DNA from 3 places in the Arthrobacter sp. 24S4-2 genome. Region 3 is predicted to be linked to each of the others. Evidence: riboswitches for the same ligand, from Rfam matches in the RefSeq annotation. Region 3 holds a riboswitch; each other region holds the start of a gene.
What was found. A riboswitch is a leader RNA that binds a small molecule or an ion and turns the genes downstream of it on or off. The one in region 3 is predicted to bind cyclic di-AMP.

Region 1 (6,286 bases), 2.4 Mb from region 3:
TACTGGGGATCTGGGACGAGCTGTTTTTCATCTGCACCATTTTCATACTCCTGCGCCGGCATCTGCCCGTTGCCCAGGCCAGCGTGCTGCAGGCAGTCCTATTCACCTCGTTCCTCTGGGAACTGGGCTTCCACGCCTGGGCGCCCGCGTTCATCTTTCCCTTCGCCCTCGTCCAGGCAATCATCTTCACGCGGACGAAATCCCTTTCCTACATCGTGTCCGTCCACCTGCTCTTCGACTTCGTGCTGTTCCTGGTGCTTCTCCACGCCCACAACCGGGACTGGTTCGACATCTTCATCTACTGAGGGCCGAAACGGCACCAGGTAAGGCCCCATCCCGGTTCCGCTTCGGCAGGGCAATCCTGTCCAGGTCCTCCGCTGCCACCACGGCCGCCGACCCGGCACGGTCCCGTGCCTGACCGGCGAGCACAGCGACGTCGCTGTAGCGTGAGGAGAAATGCGTGAGAACAAGCGTTCCGGCTCCGGCGGCGGACGCCAGGGTGCCCGCTTGCCCGGCGGTGAGGTGAAGGTACCGGGCGGCCAGGCCGGCGTCGTCATTGCTGAACGTTGACTCCGCCACGAGGACGTCCACGCCGTCGGCGAGCGCCTCGGCGCCGGTGCATGGCGCCGTATCCATGACGAAGGCGAAACTCTGCCCGCGCCGCGGAACGCTTACATCATCCAAACGGACACTTCCCAGCCTTCCCTCCTGCTGCAGCCGCGCAATGTCCGGCCCCGTGATCCCGGCGGCCGCGAGCCGGTCAGACAGGAGGGTGCGGCCGTCCGGCTCGACAAGCCGGTAGCCGTAGGTCTCGATCCGGTGCCGAAGGGGCCTTACCGCCAGGCCCGGTGCGATCAGCCCGGCAGAGCCGTGCGGGTGAAGCCGCAGGTCAAGGCCGGGGGAGGCGACGGAGACGAGAGCCCGGACCACCTCCCCGCCGGAAGCCGGAAAGTGCAGGTGCACCGGATGCGGCACCCCATCCAGCGCCATGCGCGACAGCACGCCGGGAAGACCGAAGCAGTGGTCGCCGTGGACATGCGTCAGGCAGATCCGCGTGATCCGGCTGGCGGCGGCGCGGGCGTGGATCATCTGCCGCTGCGTGCCCTCGCCGGGATCGAAGAGCAGGCCTTCACCGTCCCAAAGTAGCAGGTAGCCGTTGTGGTTCCGCTTCCTCGTCGGCACCTGTGAGGCGGTACCGAGGACAACCAATTCACGCATGCCCCAATCATCCCGCGGGATGGCCGTGGTCGCAGGTTGTTCCTCCGGGCAGGATCTCATGTCCCTGGATACACGTCACCGTGCGGATTCCTTCAGGGGCCGGTTTGTCCGCGGCGGCTTCTCGCTATCCGGTTAGGGCGCCCGCACCTGCGCTCGCCGGCAACGCACCTGCAGGTCGACCTTGCCCCGTTGGGACAGAATAGTCGGGTGACCGATGCCTGTGACTTCGTGGATGCCTCGCTGCAGCGCGAGGGATCGTGGCTGCGGGCGGAAGAGGCCCAGGCGCGGCTGGGCACCGGGCTCGAGTACTACGGCGCTTCTGTGGGGGCGGTGCGCGGGACCGTCCGGGACATGCTGCGCCGTCACCGGGACCTCGCCCATGATGACATCACTGCCCTCAGCACTGAGCTCTGGGCCGTGCCCGTCTTTGAGCGCCGCCTGGCTGCGGTGGTGCTGCTGCAGTCCCGCGTTGCCCTGCTCAGCAACTCCGACCTGACCCGGATCGAGGGCTTTGTGCGGGAGTCGGGGCTGGCTGAGCTGGTGCACCCGCTTGCCGTCGACGTCGTTGCCCCGCTGATCGCCGCCCTCGAAGGGCAGCCCCGGTTACGGGCGGAAGCTGTCCTGGACCGCTGGGCGCACGACCCCAACGCGTCGCTGCGGCGCGCTGCCTGGCTTTCGCGGCCGGACGGCCCGCGGCACCAGCGGCGCTAGCCGCCGGCCCGCCGTTCCACCACCGCGTACGCCTTGCCTTCCAGGAACGCCCAGTCGGTGACCACCATGAACCCGAGGGCACTGACGCGGTCATTGAGGACCAAATCGTCGAAGCCCCCGTCCCGCGGCTCGGCATCCCACGTTGCAACATGGAGCTCCCTGCCCTCAAGGATCAATAGTTCCGTATTGACGTCGAAATCCTCCTGCGGCTGATCGCTCAGCTGGCAAATGGCCACGCAGTAGTTCTTCATCTAGGGGTTCCGCTCCAGGGTGTTGTTACCGCGGAAAGGAGGTGTTGTAGCGGTACATGAAGGCCGCCATGGCGTCCCTGTTGACGGGCTGGACCGGGCGGAACGTCGTGGTGCCGTTGCTTTCGACCCAGCCGGTGGAGATGTTTGTTGACGCGAGCCAGTTGATCTCCTTGTAGAACTGGGTTTGTGGTGCCACATCCGTGAAGGGTGATGACCCCGGGGCGGTGTAAGCGGGGCTTCCGGCATAGCGGTACATGAACGCTGCCATTGCGTCCCTGTTCACGGGCTGCAGGGGCCGGTACGATCTGACGCCGTTCCCTTCGTCCCAGCCGGTGGAAATGCCCTGGGCGGCCAGCCAGGTGATTTCCTTGTAGAACTGCGTCTGCGGCGTCACATCGCGGAACGGGGAGACGGCCGGCGCTGTGAACGCGGGGCTCCCGGCGAGCCGGTACATAAAGGCCGCCATGGCATCACGGTTGACGGCCAGGACCGGACGGTAGGTGCGCGTACCGTTCGCCTCAAGCCATCCGGTGGAAATGCCCTGTGCCGAAAGCCAGCTGATCTCCGTGAAGAACTGTGCGTTGGCGGGAACATCGCCAAACGGGCTCGACGGCGACGGAGAGGGTGACGGCGACGGTGAGGGTGACGGCGACGGTGAGGGAGCCGGGGACTGGCCCAATGCCTGCGCCACTGTCCGGACCGACGTCGTCCCGTTTGCGGTCCGTGCGGCCAGCCAGGTGACGAACGAGTCGAAGAGAACGGGGGTGATGGACAGTGTCGGATCCGTGCCCACATTGATTTCATGGAAAGTCAGCTGCACCCATCCGCCGGTGGTCTCTGCATCCGTCACACGGGCCTGAAGATCCGCCAGTGTCCACGTGCTGTCCACCTGGTCCGGAGCCTTGGTGACCATCGGATTTGCCGGCGGCAGCGACTCCGCAACGGGGCATGCGGCGCAGCTGGCCGGCGAGCGCAGGTCGCCCAGTCCACGGGCACTGGCGAAGCCGCAGTCCCGGACGGCAGACTGGGCAGTCGCATTCTCTGCAGCGAACGGGTACGCAAAGTTGCTGACCTGGTAGCCCCAGCCTTCCAGCGTCGTCTTGCCGTTACAGACCTCGGCGCGCGCGGCGGCGGCGGTGAGCGTAGTCAGGTCCGGATGAGTGACGGTGTGACCGCCGATCTCGTTGCCGTCTGCGGCCAGCGTCTTCAGATTCGCCTGGGTAAGGAACCCCGACGCGTCTATGAAGGAGGTTGTGATGAAAAAAGTCCCCACCAGTCCGCGGGCTTTCAGCACCTGCGCGGCGGCGAACTGGCTGCCGATGCCGTCGTCGAAGGTGAGGCTCACGATCGTGGGCCCGGCAGCTTTCGATGGGACGGCGGCGACAGCAATGGCGCTGGCCGCGAGCAGAAGCACGCCCACCACGGCAGCCCAGCGCCGGCCGTGTTTGCGGTCAGGTGCAGGCTCCGGGGGGTCCGCCAAATGCCGTCCTTGGCTGCGGGCAGGGTGGGTGGACCAGCGCATGATTCCTCCAAGCGTGTAAGTCCCCCCGCAAGAACATGCACGTAGACTACGCCCCGCGGTGCCAATGCAAAACACTCCATTTGACAGGCGGAGAATCCAAGTACCAAACGCCTCACTACCTGCATTTCGGCCTGCGCCCGTCCGCTGGCGTTACCTGAATGTGACATCGCGTAGTCGCGCACGTACGGTGGAACGGTGCCTGTTATCTCCGATACGGGCGCTTCCGGGAGGACTGCCTAACCCTGCCGCCGACCGGGATCCGATCACAACCAGCCGGCAGGGACGGGGAAACCACTTTGATCCGTGCTTCGCGCGGGTCCACGGGGTGAAGCCGCACGATTTCCGCGCACGCGGGAGCCGCTGCGGCCGGGTGCCTCCCATCCGAATCCGACAGCTAACCTCGCAGGCATCGGGAGAGGTTCTTTATGTCTTCACGCAAATCGCCCGCCAACCATCAGTTGTCAGCCCCGGCGGGGCGCCCAGGATCCACTTTCGGTCGGGGAGCCACCCCCGGGTCAGGCCGGCGCAGGGTGGGCCGCCAGGCTGCGGTGATTGCCGCGGCGTCGGGTCTTGTCCTTTCCAGCGGGATGGCTGCGCAGGCCGCCGAAGCCCCCGCGGAACGCGATTCGGCTCCGGCTTCAGCACTTGATGCCAAGGCCCAGGTGGGTGCGCCGCTCAGTGCGGATTCCCACGTCCGGATCAGCTTCGAGCGGCCGGAAGTCACCTCCACTCCGGCACCCGTCGAGGAGTCCGCACCGGCACAAGCAACCGCGCCCGCCAACCCGGCAGTCTCCGTGCAGGCGGCTGCACCCGCGCCAGCTGCTCCGGCAGTCTCCGTCCAGGTGCAGGGGGCTGTGCCCGCCCCCGCGCCGGCTCCCGCTGCCGGCGGCGTCAATGCCGCCATGGTCTCGGCGGCGTATGCGCAGCTGGGCATCACGCAGGACTGCACCGCCATGGTGGAAAAGGCCCTGGGCGCAGCAGGAATTCCGGTGGGCGATCTGGGGCCGTCGCAGTTCTTGAACTACGGCAAGGTCGTCGGCGAACCTCAGCCGGGCGACCTGGTGGTGCAGTCCGGCCATGTGGGGATCTACATCGGTGACGGCCAGGTCATCAGCGGCGGCATGAACGGCTCCAACGCCACGGTGACGCACCCCCTGTCCTGGCTGACGGCCACAGGCGGCGTCACCTTCGTCCGCGCCGGAGCGTAGGCGTCCGCGCGGGAAACTTAGTGTCCTGGCCCCGTCCTGACCGACGGGCGGGAACCCGCGGCTGAAGGCCGGTGATCAGCTGCCTTGGGGGCGGCCGGTCACCGGCCTTTCGCGTTTCACCGGCCGGCGCCTCCGAAAGTTTTGTCGGCCTGCCGATCCCTGTCTATTCACCAATCCAACCTCATTGTTCGTTAGGCCTAACATGCGGCTTGGGCTTGCTACCGTGGATGTCATGCCGGTCTCCGATTTGTCCTCCGCTGCCCAGGACTACCTGAAGCTGATCTGGTCGGCCACGGAGTGGTCCGCCACCCCTATGACCGTCGGGGTGATGGCCGAGCGGCTGGGAGTCCGGCCGTCCACCGTTTCGGACGGAATCAAGAAGCTGGCGCGGCAGGGACTGGTAACGCACGCCCCGTACGGGAGCATCGAGCTGACTGAGGCGGGCCGTGAGCATGCCGTGGCCATGGTCCGCCGGCACAGGCTCCTGGAAACGTTTCTGGTGGAAGGTCTGGGCTATGGCTGGGATGAGGTCCACGATGAGGCTGAGATTCTGGAACACGCTGTTTCAGACAAGCTGATGGAGCGCCTGGACCAAAAGTTGGGGCACCCCACGCGGGATCCCCACGGTGACCCGATCCCTTCGCCTGACGGCAGGCCGCACCTGCCCGAAGGCACGCAGCTCTCCGCGGTTGCTGCCGGGGGCACTTTGGCCATCACCCGTATTTCCGATGCGGATCCGCAGATGCTGCGCTACTTCACTGAACTGGGCCTCGTGCCCGATACAAGGCTCACGGTCAGGGTGCACCGGCCCTATGCGGACGTGACCACCGTACGGCTGCTCGGACCGGCCCGCGACGTCGACCTGGGGCCATCCGCCTCGGATGCCATCTGGGTGGTGGCGGTCTAGCCCAAGGCCAGCACCGAATGTCAGGGTGGCGAGATCGAGATCTGGACGGTGCTTTCGCCCTGCGCGAATTTGATCCGGAGGACCGAATCCCGGGTGTCCGCCGGAACGGCAAACCTGACGTCGCCTGACTTGCTTGAATCGCCGCCGACCAGTTCGTTCAGGCCGGACTCGGGGGAAAGACTGATGCCGCCGGCATTCAGCCTGAACGTCGAATCCCAGAAGTTGAGGTCGTACCGGCCGTGGTTGGTGCACCGGACCGAGAAAGTCAGTGCCACCTTTCCGGCCACATCGGGACGGACCGAGGCGGCGAGGATTTCGTATTCCACGTCTGCGGACCGGTATTTCCGTTCCGCCGGGAGGCTTACGGTCCACCCCGAAGCGCCGCCTGGTCCCGAGGCGGGGCCGCTTGCTGGCGCCGGGCCACTTGGTTGGGAGGTGCCGCTTGGCGGGGCGGTGCTGTTTGGCGAGG
Region 2 (6,286 bases), 140 kb from region 3:
CGGCCCCGGTGGGCGAGTCCCCGGTGGGCGAGTCCCCGGTGGGCGAGGCCCCGGATTGCGGGGCCTCGGACGGCGACGCCGCAGGCGGCGCGGCCGTACGGCCGTGCCGGAAGACCCAAAGGCGGAACAGCAGGAACTTCAGGGCGGTGGCGGCCAGGTTCGCCGCTGTCACCGTGGCGATCTCCAGCCACCGCTCCGGTGCGGTCGCTGAACTGCCGTGCACCAGCGCCAGCGCCCCTGAGGTCAGTGCCAGCCCGATGCCGAACACAATCAGGCCTTCGAAGTGGTGGCGGGCAACGCCGGCGCCGCCCTGGATGCCGAACGTGAAGCGGCGGTTGGCGGCCGTGTTGGCCACAGCCGTGACCAGGAGTGCCACGAAGTTGGCCAGCTGCGGATCCATCACACTCCGGCACAGCAGGAAGATGAACGCGTAGGCCACCGTGGAAACCGCGCCGATCGCGCCGAACCGGACCAGCTGGCCGAACAGGCTGGCGCTCCGGCTTCTTTCCTGGCTGCGGGAGGCCGCGGGCACCGGCCCCCGGGCCAGGGCTGCCCGGAGCTCGGGCACGGGAATGCGCCCGGAAACCAGGTCCTTACTGAGGCGGGCCATGCCGCGCAGGTCAGCGAGGGCGGTCTGCACGATGTCCACACTGGAATTGGGGTCGTCGGTCCAGTCCACCGGGACCTCATGGACGCGGAGTCCGCATTTCTCTGCCAGCACCAGCAGCTCGGTGTCAAAGAACCAGGCGTTGTCCAGGGTGTGCGGAAGGATCTGTTGGGCAACGTCCGCGCGGATGGCCTTGAAACCACATTGCGCGTCGCTGAAATGGGCGCCCATGAGTGAATGCAGCAGGAAGTTGTAGCCGCGGGAAATGAACTCCCGCTTGGGTCCGCGGATCACCCGGGAACTGCGCGTCAGCCGTGTTCCGATCGCCAGGTCCGAATGCCCGGAGATCAGCGGTGCGAGCAGGGGGCCCAATGCGGCGAGGTCGGTGGACAGGTCCACGTCCATGTAGGCCAGCACGGGTGACGGGGACGCCAGCCATACCCTGCGCAGGGCGTTGCCCCGGCCTTTCTCCGCCAGGTGGATCACTGTCACCTCGCGCAGCTCCCGGGCCACCCGCTCGGCGGCCTGAAGCGTGGAGTCTGTGCTGGCGTTGTCGGCCACGGTGATCCGGAACGTGTGCGGAAATGTGTTGCTGAGGCAGGCGTGCAGACGCCGCAGGCACTGCTCCAGGTCCCGTTCCTCGTTGTACACCGGGATGGTCACGTCCAGAACGGGGGCGGCCGTCCCGGCCCGGGCTGCCATCCTCGTATCGATGGGGGACCGGCGGGTACTTCCCGCCGCAAACAACGCCGGCGGGATGCCTGTTGCGGCGTGAGCTTCGGCCACTGCTGGCGGTTGCTGCAGGGTTCCTGTGGCTTGGTCTGTGAGCGTCATGATTCAAGAGTGACGCCGGCTCATATGAGGGATTTAGGCCCAAGCTGTGCAGGGGCTGTGGAACTTGGGTTACCCGGCCAACGCCCGGCCAGCGCCCTGCCGGAACCCTGCCGGAAACGCCGAATGGCCCCGAATCACGTGGATTCGAGGCCCTCGGTTGCCAACAGAGCGGGAATGCGCCCCGCTTAGTACCAGTTGTTGGCGAGGTGGAAGTCCAGGGCGCCACAGGGGGAGCCGTAACGCTCCTTGACGTAGTTCAGGCCCCAGTTGATCTGGGTGCGGAAGTTGGTCAGGTAGTCCCCGCCCGCGCTCGCCATTTTTTCGGCCGGCAGCGACTGGACGATGCCGTACGCGCCGCTGCTGGCGTTCGTGGCCGTTGTCTTCCAGTCGGATTCCTTGGTCCACAGCGCGTTGAGGCACTGCATCTGGTCCGCGGCCCAGCCGTAGCCGCCAAGCTGGGAGGCCGCGTACTCCTGTGCGCCGGCGGGATCGTCAACCGCAACCGGCGGGGCAGGGGCCGGGGCAGGTTCCGCGGCCGGCGCAGGAGCAGGAGCCGCAGCAGGTGCCGGTGCCGGTGCTTCATGTGCCTTTTCAGCGGCCGGCTTGTCGGCTGACTGCGGCGCCACTGTGACGGAGGACGGGGCGGGCATGGCGGAGACCAGCACCTTTTCGAACGCGAGCTTGGACTCGACGTCGGAGGTGGCAGCGGTACTTCCGGCCGACGCTGCGGCGGTCACGGAGGAAACAGGCTCGGAAGCCTGGCCGGCGGCGCCGACACCGATGAGCACGGCGCACGCGGTGGCCACCACCGCCGCCCGCTTGCCGGAGCCTTGCAGGCCTGCGGCAATCCGGGACAGCGGGGACGTTGTTTTGGCTGATGCGGCGCGGTGGCGCGAACGTTTAACGGGCGCCGCGGACTCCCGTGAAGCGCGCGCTGGACGTACTTCTGGCGTGGATTTAGTCATGATTGCCTCTCGATGCCGGCGGAGTTAGCTGTCGGGTTCGGATGAGGTCATCCGGCCGCACGGAACTTCACGTGTCGGCTTCACCCCAAGGGCGGCTGATGCAGAATGCCCGGAGACCTGGGTCCCCCGCCTCTGCCTGATCAGGAGGAAATCCGGGAAGCGGCAGAGTTTGGCGTCCATCCCGGTATGCGGCCGGAACGGTGGCCGCACTCCAAAAACCGTACAGGAGGTCGGAGCTTAAGTCACATTTGGATAACGGAGATCACAACGGCGGCGCGTTGACTTGCGTCCAGCGCACAGGAACGTCGCGAAGCGGAACCGCAGAATCAGTGCCGAACAAGGAACGGTCCGGCCGGTGCTGTTGGGCACCGGCCGGACCGTGGGTCAAAACTGCGTCAGGAGCTTAGGCCACGGACCGTTCACCGGGAAGCCGGAGTGCGAACTCGGTGCGGCCAGGGCGGGACGTGACCTCGACAGTGCCGCCGTGGGCTTCCATGATCGACTGCACGATCGACAGGCCCAGCCCGCTGGTCCCTTCCGCGGCCGCCGCTCCCGCGGCGGCAGTACCGGATGCTGAGCCTTCCGGGCCGGTGCGTGCTGCGTCCGCCCGGGCAAAACGGGCAAAAACCCTGCCCACGAATTCGGGCGGGATCCCCCCGCCGTTGTCCGTCACGGTCACCACGGCACTGCCGTCAGCGGAACGCATGACGCCCGTGACCACAGTGGTCCCGGGACCGGTGTGCTTGCGGGCGTTGGAGAGGAGGTTGGCCAGCACCTGGTGCAGCTGCTTGGAATCGCCGCGGACAACCACCGGCTCCTCGGGCAGTTCCAGCTGCCAGATGCGGTCCGGCGCCATGACTTTCTCATCGCTGACGGTTTCCACCACCAGCTGGGTCAGGTCCACATCGCTGAGCTTGAGGGGCTGGCCTTCGTCCAGCCGGGCCAGCAGCAGGAGATCCTCCACCAGGGTGGTCATGCGTTCGGACTGGCTCTGCACCCGCGCCAGCGATTTCTTGCCGTCCGGTGTGAAGTCCTCGGTCATCCGCATGAGTTCGGTATAGCCGCGGATGGCGGTGAGCGGCGTGCGCAGTTCATGTGAGGCGTCCGCCACGAACTGGCGGACCTTGGTCTCGCTCTGCTGCCGGGCCTCGAGCGCCTTGGACACGTTGTCCAGCATGAGGTTGAGTGCATGGCCCACGCTGCCCACTTCAGTTCCGGGATGGGCGTTCGACGGCGGTACGCGCACTGCGAGAGCCACTTCACCGGCGTCGAGCGGCAGTTTCGAAACCTGCGTGGCGACTTCCGAGAGCTGCTCCAGCGGCTTCATGGTGCGGCGGATGAGCACGGTGCCGGCCAGACCGATGAGCACCAGCCCGCCGAACGACACAACCACCATGGTCCACACCAGTGAATTGAGGGTGTTCTGTTTTGCGGCGAGGGGAAGCCCGGTAACGATCACGTCGCCGTAGGGCGCCTCAACGGCCACCAGGCGGTAGGAACCGGTGGACAGGGTGCGGTCCACCGGATTTCCGTCATGGCGGAGGTCCAGGAGGATCTGGTCGTCTTCCGGGGACAGCGATGCCGGGGTTGCGTCGTTGGCGAGGAACCCGGCGCTGCTGACGTTGCCATTGTTGATGCGGGCTATGAGGGTTCCGATGCCTTGGCCCCTGCCCTCCAGCGGGTCCGGCCCGGGGCCGTTCGGATTGCCGAGCCGTGGCCGCCCTGCCTCGCTCGAGAGCCTTGATGCTTGGCCCAGGCGCTCGTCGAGCTGACGGGTCAGGAAGGAGTCCATGGACGCGTAGCTGAACAGGCCGATGGCGCCGCAGATGGCCACGAGCAGGGCCATCGCCACAAGCACCAGCCGGGTGCGCAGGTGCCAGGTTGAGGGATCCAGCCAGCGGCGGCCGTCCTTGCGGATTTCGCCGGAAAGTGTGGGCACCGCTCAATCCGCCGGTTTGATGACGTAGCCCGCGCCGCGGACTGTGTGGATCATGGGCGGGTGCGTGGCATCCACCTTCTTGCGCAGGTAGGAGATGTACAGCTCCACGATGTTTGCCTGGCCGCCGAAGTCGTAGTCCCACACGCGGTCCAGGATCTGTGCCTTGCTGACCACGCGCTTGGGGTTCTCCATCAGGTAGCGGAGGAGCTCGAACTGGGTGGCTGTCAGCTGCAGTTCTTCGCCGGCACGGGTCACCTCCCTGGTGTCCACGTTGAGGACGAGGTCGCCCACCACCAGCTCGGCGGTGTCCATGGCGGCCACACCGGAACGCTGGACCAGCCGGTGCAGGCGCAGGAGCACTTCCTCCATGCTGAACGGTTTGGTCACGTAGTCGTCCCCGCCGGCCGCGAGGCCCAGAATACGGTCCTGGACGGCATCCTTGGCCGTCAGGAAGAGCGCCGGTACTTCCGGCGCGAAGGCGCGGATCCTGCTGAGCAGCTCTACGCCGTCGAACCCTGGCAGCATCACGTCCAGCACCAGGACGTCGGGGCGGAAGTCCCTGGCGAGTTTCACGGCCGCCGGGCCGTCCCCGGCGACGGCAACGGACCAGCCTGCCATCCGCAGCCCCATGCTCATGAGCTCGGAGAGGCTTGGTTCGTCGTCAACCACCAGGGCGCGGATGGGGGAGCCGTCCGGGTGGGTGAGCTGGGGAAGGTTGTTAGTCATGGAGTGCGAAGTGGCCATGGTACAACTCTCCGATCTGCGGTTTAGCCGGCGCTATGGGGATCCTGTGGGCCGGCTGTGAATCCCAGCCTAGCGAGCTGGACGCCCGGCGGGCCTACCTCCGGCGGTTCGGCGTGGGTTTCCTTCCCGGCCGGCCGGTTCCAGCGCGGCGAGCTCACAGGCGGCCCTGTTGCCCCGCACAGCCCATGCACAGGAACGGTTCGGAGTCTGGAGTGGACAGAGTCACCCCGCTCAAAGGAGTACGCGATGAATAGCGACAACAACCGGCCGGTTCCCCCAAACCCCGAAGGCACGCCCGAAGGCCAGCAACCCCCGGCAAATGCCGGATGGGGAGCGCCGCCGTCGGCCAATGCCCCTGAACCGCAGCCGACAGACCCCCTGGCGACGCACAACTTGCCGGCGGCGGGGTGGGGGTCAACCCGTCCCTCCGGCGGCTGGGGCGCACCGGCCTCCGCTGGATCATTCCCTGCTGGGTCGTTTTCCGCGAAAGGGCCGGACGGTCGTTCAAAGCCCTGGACCAGGAAGCGTGGACTGGTAGTGGCCGGTGCCGCGGCAGTTCTCGCCGGCGGGGCCGGTGTGGGAGTTTACGCCTTGACGTCGGGCGCCGCAGCAGCGGAGACTGCGACGGACGGTCAGGCCCTGCCGGGAACGGCGCCGGGCGCCCGTGGCGGCACGCAGGGCGGCTTTGCCGGCGGGATGCCCGCCCAGGGCGGTCCGGGCAACTTCGCCCCGGGCGGACTGGGAGGCATGGGGAGCGGGGTGTCGGCCGCGGTTCACTCCGAATATGTTGTCCTTCAGGACGGCGCCTACGTCACCAAAGTTGAGCAGCAGGGAACAGTCGCTGAGGTCAGCTCGGACTCCGTGACTGTCAAGAGCACGGACGGGTTCAGCCGCACCTATTCGCTGGGTTCGGATGTGGTGGTGAGCAATGTGCAGCAAAGGCGTCAACAGGCCGGCGGAACGTCAACCAGCCAGCTGACCGTGGCGGACATCGTCTCCGGAGCCACGGTCAGGATCGTGGCAGGTAAGGACTCCAACGGCTTCCCGGCCGAGTCCGTTCAGCTCGTGGCGGCGACGCTTACCGGCCAGTCCAACTGAACTGGCGGGGGCTCAAGGAGACAATTTTTCCGTGAAGCCCGGCCAGGGGCTGGACATCCGCGCCGAGGAGTTTTGGCTATTTCAGCTATTCCATACATG
Region 3 (6,286 bases):
CTTCAAGTCCCTCCACATCCCCAGCTACCGTCTCTGGTTCGTTGGTGCCCTGGTTTCGAACATCGGGACCTGGATGCAGCGGACCGCCCAGGACTGGCTGGTCTTCGACCACCTCACCGACCACGATGCGGGTGCCATGGGCATCACCATGGCCCTGCAGCTCGGTCCGCAACTGTTCCTCGCCCCGGTGGCAGGACTGGTGGCAGACCGCTTCAACCGCCGCCGGCTCCTGGTGATGACGCAGTCCGCCATGGCCCTGCTGAGCACCGGCCTTGGCCTGCTGGTGGTCCTCGGCGCCGGGCAGCTCTGGCACGTCTACGCTTTCGCCCTCCTGCTGGGCCTCGTCTCCGCCCTGGACGCCCCTGTCCGCCAGACCTTCGTCTCCGAGTTGGTGCGGGACGATTACCTGCCCAACGCAGTGGCCCTGAACAGCGCCTCCTTCAATGTGGCCCGAATGATCGGACCGGCAGTGGCCGGGGTGCTCACTGTCGCCGTCGGGCCCGGCTGGGTGTTCCTGATCAACACCGTCACGTTCGTGGCCCTGCTGCTGAGCCTGTGGCGGATTCCGGTTTCATCGCTGCGGGTTCTTCCCCGCGCGGCTCCCGGCAAGGGGCGGATCCGTGAAGGGCTGAGGTACGTGAGGTTCCGCCCGGACATCATTGTGGTGCTCGTGGCCGTATTCATCGTGGGCACCCTCGGACTGAACTTCGTACTGTTCATCGCGGCCATGGTCGGCACTGAATTCGGACTGGACGCCGGCGCCTTCGGGCTGATGAACTCCATCATGGCCATCGGTTCCGTGGCCGGAGCGCTGCTGTCGGCCGGACGAAGCAAACCCCGGCTGCGGATAATTTTCGGGGCCGCCGGAGCGTTTGGCGTCACTTCCGGGTTGGCAGCCCTGGCGCCCAGCTACTTCTGGTTCGGCGTGGCCCTTGTTCCGGTAGGCCTGTTTGCCATCACCATGATGACCAGCGCCAACGGGTACGTCCAGACCACTACGGATCCCGTGATGCGCGGGCGCGTGATGGCTCTGTACATGGCCATCTTCATGGGCGGAACCCCCATCGGGGCGCCGCTGGTGGGCTGGGTGGCCAATGTTGCCGGGCCCCGCTGGTCCATGGCCGTGGCGGCGGTGTCCGGGCTTCTGGCCGCGCTGATCGGCATGGTATGGATCATCCGGGCCAAGCAGCTAAGGCTGGGCTTCAACCGCCGTGCCCGGGGTCTGCGCTATTTCCGCCTGGTGTCCGGCTGGACCGGCCACGACGGTACAGCGGGCAAAGACGCTGCAGCAGGCAAAAAGGACGGCGCCGTCCGGGATCCAAGCCCGGACGACGCCGTCGAACGCTAACGCGTTATGTCCAGCTGACTGCCTACTTCCGCAGTTCGCCCACTACGTAGTCGATGCAGGCCAGTAGGGCCGAGACGTCGTCCGGTTCGATCGCCACGAAGGTGGCGATGCGCAGCTGGTTGCGTCCCAGCTTGCGGTACGGCTCCGTGTCCACAATCCCGTTGGCGCGGAGGACCTTGGCGATGGCGGCGGCATCAATCGAGTCATCGAAGTCAATGGTGGCGATCACGTTGGAACGGTCTTCGGCCTTGGCCACGAACGGCGTGGCGTAATCGGAGGCCTCTGCCCAGGAGTAGATGCGTCCTGCGGAATCGGCCGTGCGGGCCGCTGCAAAGTCGAGGCCGCCGTTGGCGTTCAGCCACTGCACCTGGGCGTCCAGGGTCACCAAGGTAGCCAGCGCCGGGGTGTTGTACGTCTGGTTCAACCGGGAGTTGTCGATGGCAGTCTGCAGGTCCAGGAAGTCCGGGATCCACCGGCCGCTTTCCTTGATCCGGGCAGCACGCTCCAGGGCGGCAGGGGAGAACAGGCCCAGCCAGAGGCCGCCGTCGGACGCGAAGTTCTTCTGCGGCGCAAAGTAGTAAACGTCTGCTTCTGAGACATCCACATCCAGGCCGCCGGCGGCGGACGTGGCATCCACCAGGACCAGCGATCCGTCATCAGCCCCGGCAACACGCTTGACCGGGGCGGCCACGCCGGTGGAGGTTTCGTTCTGCGGCCAGGCGTAGACGTCCACGCCCGCTTCCGCCTGGGCGGCGGGCCGGGTGCCGGGCTCGGACTTGATGATGGAGGACGCGTCCAGGAACGGTGCCTTGTTGGTCGCGGACGCGAACTTGGAGCCGAACTCGCCGAAGGAGAGGTGCTGCGCCTTCTTCTCCACCAGGCCAAAGCTGGCCACATCCCAGAACGCCGTGGAGCCGCCCACACCAAGGATGACTTCGTAGCCCTCCGGGGCGCGGAAGAACTCGCTGAGGCCGTTGCGGACGGATCCCACCAGGTTCTTGACCGGGGCCTGGCGGTGGGAAGTGCCGAGCAGCGTGGCCGACGCTGCGGACAGGGCTTCGATCTGCTCGGGGCGGACCTTCGAGGGCCCGGCGCCGAACCGTCCGTCCTTGGGCAGGAGGTTGGCGGGGATAGTGATGCTGGTGTCGCTCACAATGGCTCCAATTTTTCGGCGTGGACGTCGGAGGCCCGGCAGTTCACGGGGTGCCTGCAGGGAATCCCCTATATTCTGCCTGACGCGCCCGCGGGGGAGGGAACGGCCGCCGTCATAGTCCAGTCATTGAGACACCTGGCGGCAGCTCAGGACAGCCGCCGGAGATTATCCGGAGTAATTCAAAATAGGCTAAGCTGGTTCGACCTACAGCGGGCCGCGATGGCGGCCGGACTGATGCCGGAGGCTGTTCCCGGTCTGTTTCGGGGATTCGGCTCCACTTCGCGTGGAGCAGTGGGGAACGCCTCCGCGCGGTACGGTGGGACTGACGCAAGGACTGTGCTCGAGGAGCTGAGCTGGATGACGGATCTGATCGACACCACGGAGATGTATCTTCGGACAATCTTGGAGCTTGAGGAAGAGAACATCGTGGCTCTCCGCGCCCGGATAGCCGAACGGCTGCGCCACTCCGGGCCCACCGTTTCGCAGACCATCGGCCGGATGGAACGTGACGGCCTGGTGGTTGTTTCCGGCGACCGGCACCTTGAGCTCACTGAAACGGGCCGGAAACGGGCCACCGAGGTTATGCGCAAGCACCGGCTCGCCGAGCGCCTGTTGGCTGACGTCATTGGCCTCGACTGGGCCTATGTCCACGATGAAGCGTGCCGCTGGGAGCACGTGATGAGCGAGCGCGTGGAACGGCGCATTTTCGAACTGCTGGACCACCCCACGGTATCCCCGTACGGCAACCCCATTCCGGGACTCGCCGCGCTTGGCGGCCAGCCGGCTCCCCTGCTCACGGACGGGGTAGTGAACCTCCTGGACGCCATGGCCGGATACGGAGCCGATTCGCGCGTCACGGTCAGCCGCCTGGCCGAACCGATCCAGGTTGAACCGGAGCTTCTGGTCCAGCTCGATGAAGGCGGGATCAGGCCCGGCGCCTCGCTCGCACTGGAACGGGTCGGGGAGTACATCTCGGTCCGCGTGCCCGAGATCGAAGGCGCCCTGGAGCTGCCGCCGGAAGTTGCGGCCCACGTATTTGTTACGGTCCGCTAACCGGCACCTTATAGGACCACCTATAAGTCACTGAGACGCAGATAACGGAATTATTACCGCGCTGATTAATCACCTATAGTTGAGAACTAGCGCCGATACTAAAGCGTTACCTGATCCGAAGCCGAGCTCTGCCAGCGGATCAGCGTACGAAACACCTCCTGGCAGGGGCGGGGAACCACAACCGGCCGTTGAAAGACGGCCTTGGGGTGAAGTCCGTCAGCGGCAAGGCATCTCCGACGAAGGATTCCCAAGGGATACCCCTGTGCCGGATGCCTTGCAATGGCGGACCGGGTCTTTGAACTCTCTGACCCGAATCCGACAGCTAACTCCGCAGGCTCTTCAGAGAGGATATTTCTTGACCACGCAGACCGTCAGGGGCCGCCGCAGGGCGTCAGGTCCCGCTTCGGAGTACCCAGTGGCCGAAGCCGTCATGACGGTCAGGCCCCGCGACGCACACCGTGATGCGCGCCGGCGCAAGAGCCTCTTCAACCAGGTCACGGACTTCGCGTCCGCGAGTGGCGTTGGTCAGAAGGCCGGCATTGCCTTGGCCGCCACCGGGCTGGTCCTCACTGTGACCGTCCCGTCCACCGGGCCCATGATGAGCACGGCCGACACCGGTAAGAACGCCGCTGCCGCCTCTTTCGCGGCTCAGCCTGAGGTTTCCGCTGCTGCCGGCGCCAAAATCGACTTCAACCGGACGTCCGTTGCCACCAAAGGCGATCCCGACGGCAAACTCAAGCAGCTGCTCAGTGCGCAGTCCGTTGGCACCATTACCCGGGCAGCATCGGCCGGCAGCCTCGGGGCTCCGCTGGAGCACCTGGTAACGGCCTCGCCCTTCGGGTTCCGGGTCAGCCCGATCACCGGCGGTGCCGGTGAATTCCACCGCGGCCAGGACTATGCGGCCCAGTGCGGGACAAGCGTCATGGCTGCCGCCAGCGGCACTGTAACCTTCTCCGGCTGGCACGCCTACGGCGGCGGCAACCGTGTGGTGATTGACCACGGCAACGGCCTGGAAACCACGTACAACCACCTCTCGTCGTCAAGCGTCCAGGTCGGCCAGAAGGTCAGCCGCGGCGACGTCATAGCCCTCAGTGGGACGACGGGCGCCTCCACCGGCTGCCACCTTCACTTTGAGGTGATGGTCAACGGCGACGTCGTTGATCCCCTCGGCTGGCTCTGATCCAAACCGATGGAACACTCTCGCATTCCTGTGACATGCCGTGACCTGAATGTGACATTCGCGCTGAATTCCTGTACCGTCTAAAGCACGCCAACTTTTCCGAAGTTGGCGCTCTTGAGTGGATTGCCTAACTCTGCCACCGCTCAAGGTCCGTTCGCATGACATCGTCTGGCAGAGGCGGGGGAACCAATTTTGGTCTTCGCAAGAAGACCTTGGGGTTAAGTCGCAAAGCTTCCCAGGAAGCCGAGCGGCCGGGTGACTCCCATCCGAATCCGACAGCTCACCTCGTAGGCATTGGGAGAGGCTACCTTCGTGTCTACACGCCACAACTCTGCGCGCCACCGCGCGCAAACGGTTCGAACGAACCCGTTGAACTCCGTGTCCAGGGCCGTTACTGCTAACGCCGGGACCGTAGGTCGCCAGGCGGCTGTGATTGCAGCTGCGTCCGGACTGATCCTCAGTGTTGGGCTGCCGGCAAATGCCGCGGACACCAACCTGGGTGTCTCCGCTTCCACGGAGTCCGGTTCACAGTCAGCCCAGCTGGCCGTTACTGCGGAACCGACAGCGACTGTTTCCTTCGAGCGTCCGGCAGTGACCACGAAGGCTGCGCCCAAGGTTGAACTGCGGGCACAGTCCACCGGTTCAGATGCCAGCCAGACCGCCACTGAAGCTGACGGGGAATCCAAGGCCGGCAAGCTTGCCGACGCGGTTTCTTCCGCTGCAGCCTCAGGTCTCGCTGCCATCGCCTACACCGGCATCGGCAGCCCCTACGTCTGGGGCGGCACCACTCCCAGCGGCTGGGACTGCTCCGGCTTCACGCAGTGGGTTTACGCCCAGGCCGGCATCAGCATCCCCCGCACCAATGCATGGACCGCCATGAAGCCCACCGCCACCCCGGCGCCGGGCGATCTGGTCATGCAAAACGGCGGCGCCCACGTTGGCATCTACGTCGGCAACGGCATGATGATCAGCGCGCTGAACCCGTCGCAGGGCACCCTCCTGCACGCTGTGTCCGCCACGGGCACGTCCGCGTTCTACACGCTTCGCTAAAACACGCCCTTACCGCTCAACAGCGCGTGTTTTCAGTGCTGCACGCGCACTTCGCTAAATCACCCGTTCGGGCCGTTCCGGCTTACCCCCAAGATGCCGGAGCGTCCAAAAACCGCGGCCTGCCACGCAGTCTGAGGAAAACGAAAGAGAGAAATAATGACTACACGTGCGATCGCACGGCACCGCGCCGAGGTTACAAAAACCAACTCGCTTGCTGTCATTGCCAAGGCTGTCGGCGACAACGCCGGTGGCATGGGTCGTCAGGCTGCGGTTATCGCTGCTGCTTCCGGCCTGGTCCTGACGAGCGGTATCGCAGCCAACGCTGCCGACACCAACGTTCAGCGCGAAGCTACGTCCGCCTCCACCTTGGAAGTCCAGTCTTCCGCTCCGGCCAACATCTCGGCCGCCTCCAGCATCGCCATCTCTTACGAGAAGCCGGCTGTTTCCACCTCCCCGGCCCCGGCCGTCGAGGCCCCGAAGCCGGTTGTCGAGGTTCAGGAAG

Region 1: linked by a shared signal. The riboswitch ahead of FCN77_RS15375 (NlpC/P60 family protein) and the one ahead of FCN77_RS04440 (M23 family metallopeptidase) in region 3 are both predicted to bind cyclic di-AMP.
Region 2: linked by a shared signal. The riboswitch ahead of FCN77_RS03805 (hypothetical protein) and the one ahead of FCN77_RS04440 (M23 family metallopeptidase) in region 3 are both predicted to bind cyclic di-AMP.

What each region holds. Positions count from the first base shown of each region.
Region 1 is NZ_CP040018.1:3,317,835-3,324,120, reverse strand. It holds gene FCN77_RS15400 (CPBP family intramembrane metalloprotease) at 1-305, shown strand, start outside; gene FCN77_RS15395 (ribonuclease Z) at 295-1,218, opposite strand; gene FCN77_RS15390 (DNA alkylation repair protein) at 1,426-1,929, shown strand; gene FCN77_RS15385 (hypothetical protein) at 1,926-2,180, opposite strand; gene FCN77_RS27750 (polysaccharide deacetylase family protein) at 2,206-3,660, opposite strand; cyclic di-AMP (ydaO/yuaA leader) riboswitch at 3,927-4,125, shown strand; gene FCN77_RS15375 (NlpC/P60 family protein) at 4,128-4,910, shown strand; gene FCN77_RS15370 (metal-dependent transcriptional regulator) at 5,143-5,817, shown strand; gene FCN77_RS15365 (hypothetical protein) at 5,838-6,286, opposite strand, start outside.
Region 2 is NZ_CP040018.1:789,330-795,615, forward strand. It holds gene FCN77_RS03800 (bifunctional glycosyltransferase family 2/GtrA family protein) at 1-1,441, opposite strand, end outside; gene FCN77_RS03805 (hypothetical protein) at 1,627-2,406, opposite strand; cyclic di-AMP (ydaO/yuaA leader) riboswitch at 2,406-2,581, opposite strand; gene FCN77_RS03810 (HAMP domain-containing sensor histidine kinase) at 2,810-4,345, opposite strand; gene FCN77_RS03815 (response regulator transcription factor) at 4,349-5,089, opposite strand; gene FCN77_RS03820 (hypothetical protein) at 5,336-6,187, shown strand.
Region 3 is NZ_CP040018.1:934,169-940,454, forward strand. It holds gene FCN77_RS04425 (MFS transporter) at 1-1,348, shown strand, start outside; gene serC (phosphoserine transaminase) at 1,371-2,501, opposite strand; gene FCN77_RS04435 (metal-dependent transcriptional regulator) at 2,859-3,554, shown strand; cyclic di-AMP (ydaO/yuaA leader) riboswitch at 3,664-3,906, shown strand; gene FCN77_RS04440 (M23 family metallopeptidase) at 3,910-4,734, shown strand; cyclic di-AMP (ydaO/yuaA leader) riboswitch at 4,849-5,042, shown strand; gene FCN77_RS04445 (C40 family peptidase) at 5,164-5,784, shown strand; gene FCN77_RS04450 (NlpC/P60 family protein) at 5,941-6,286, shown strand, end outside.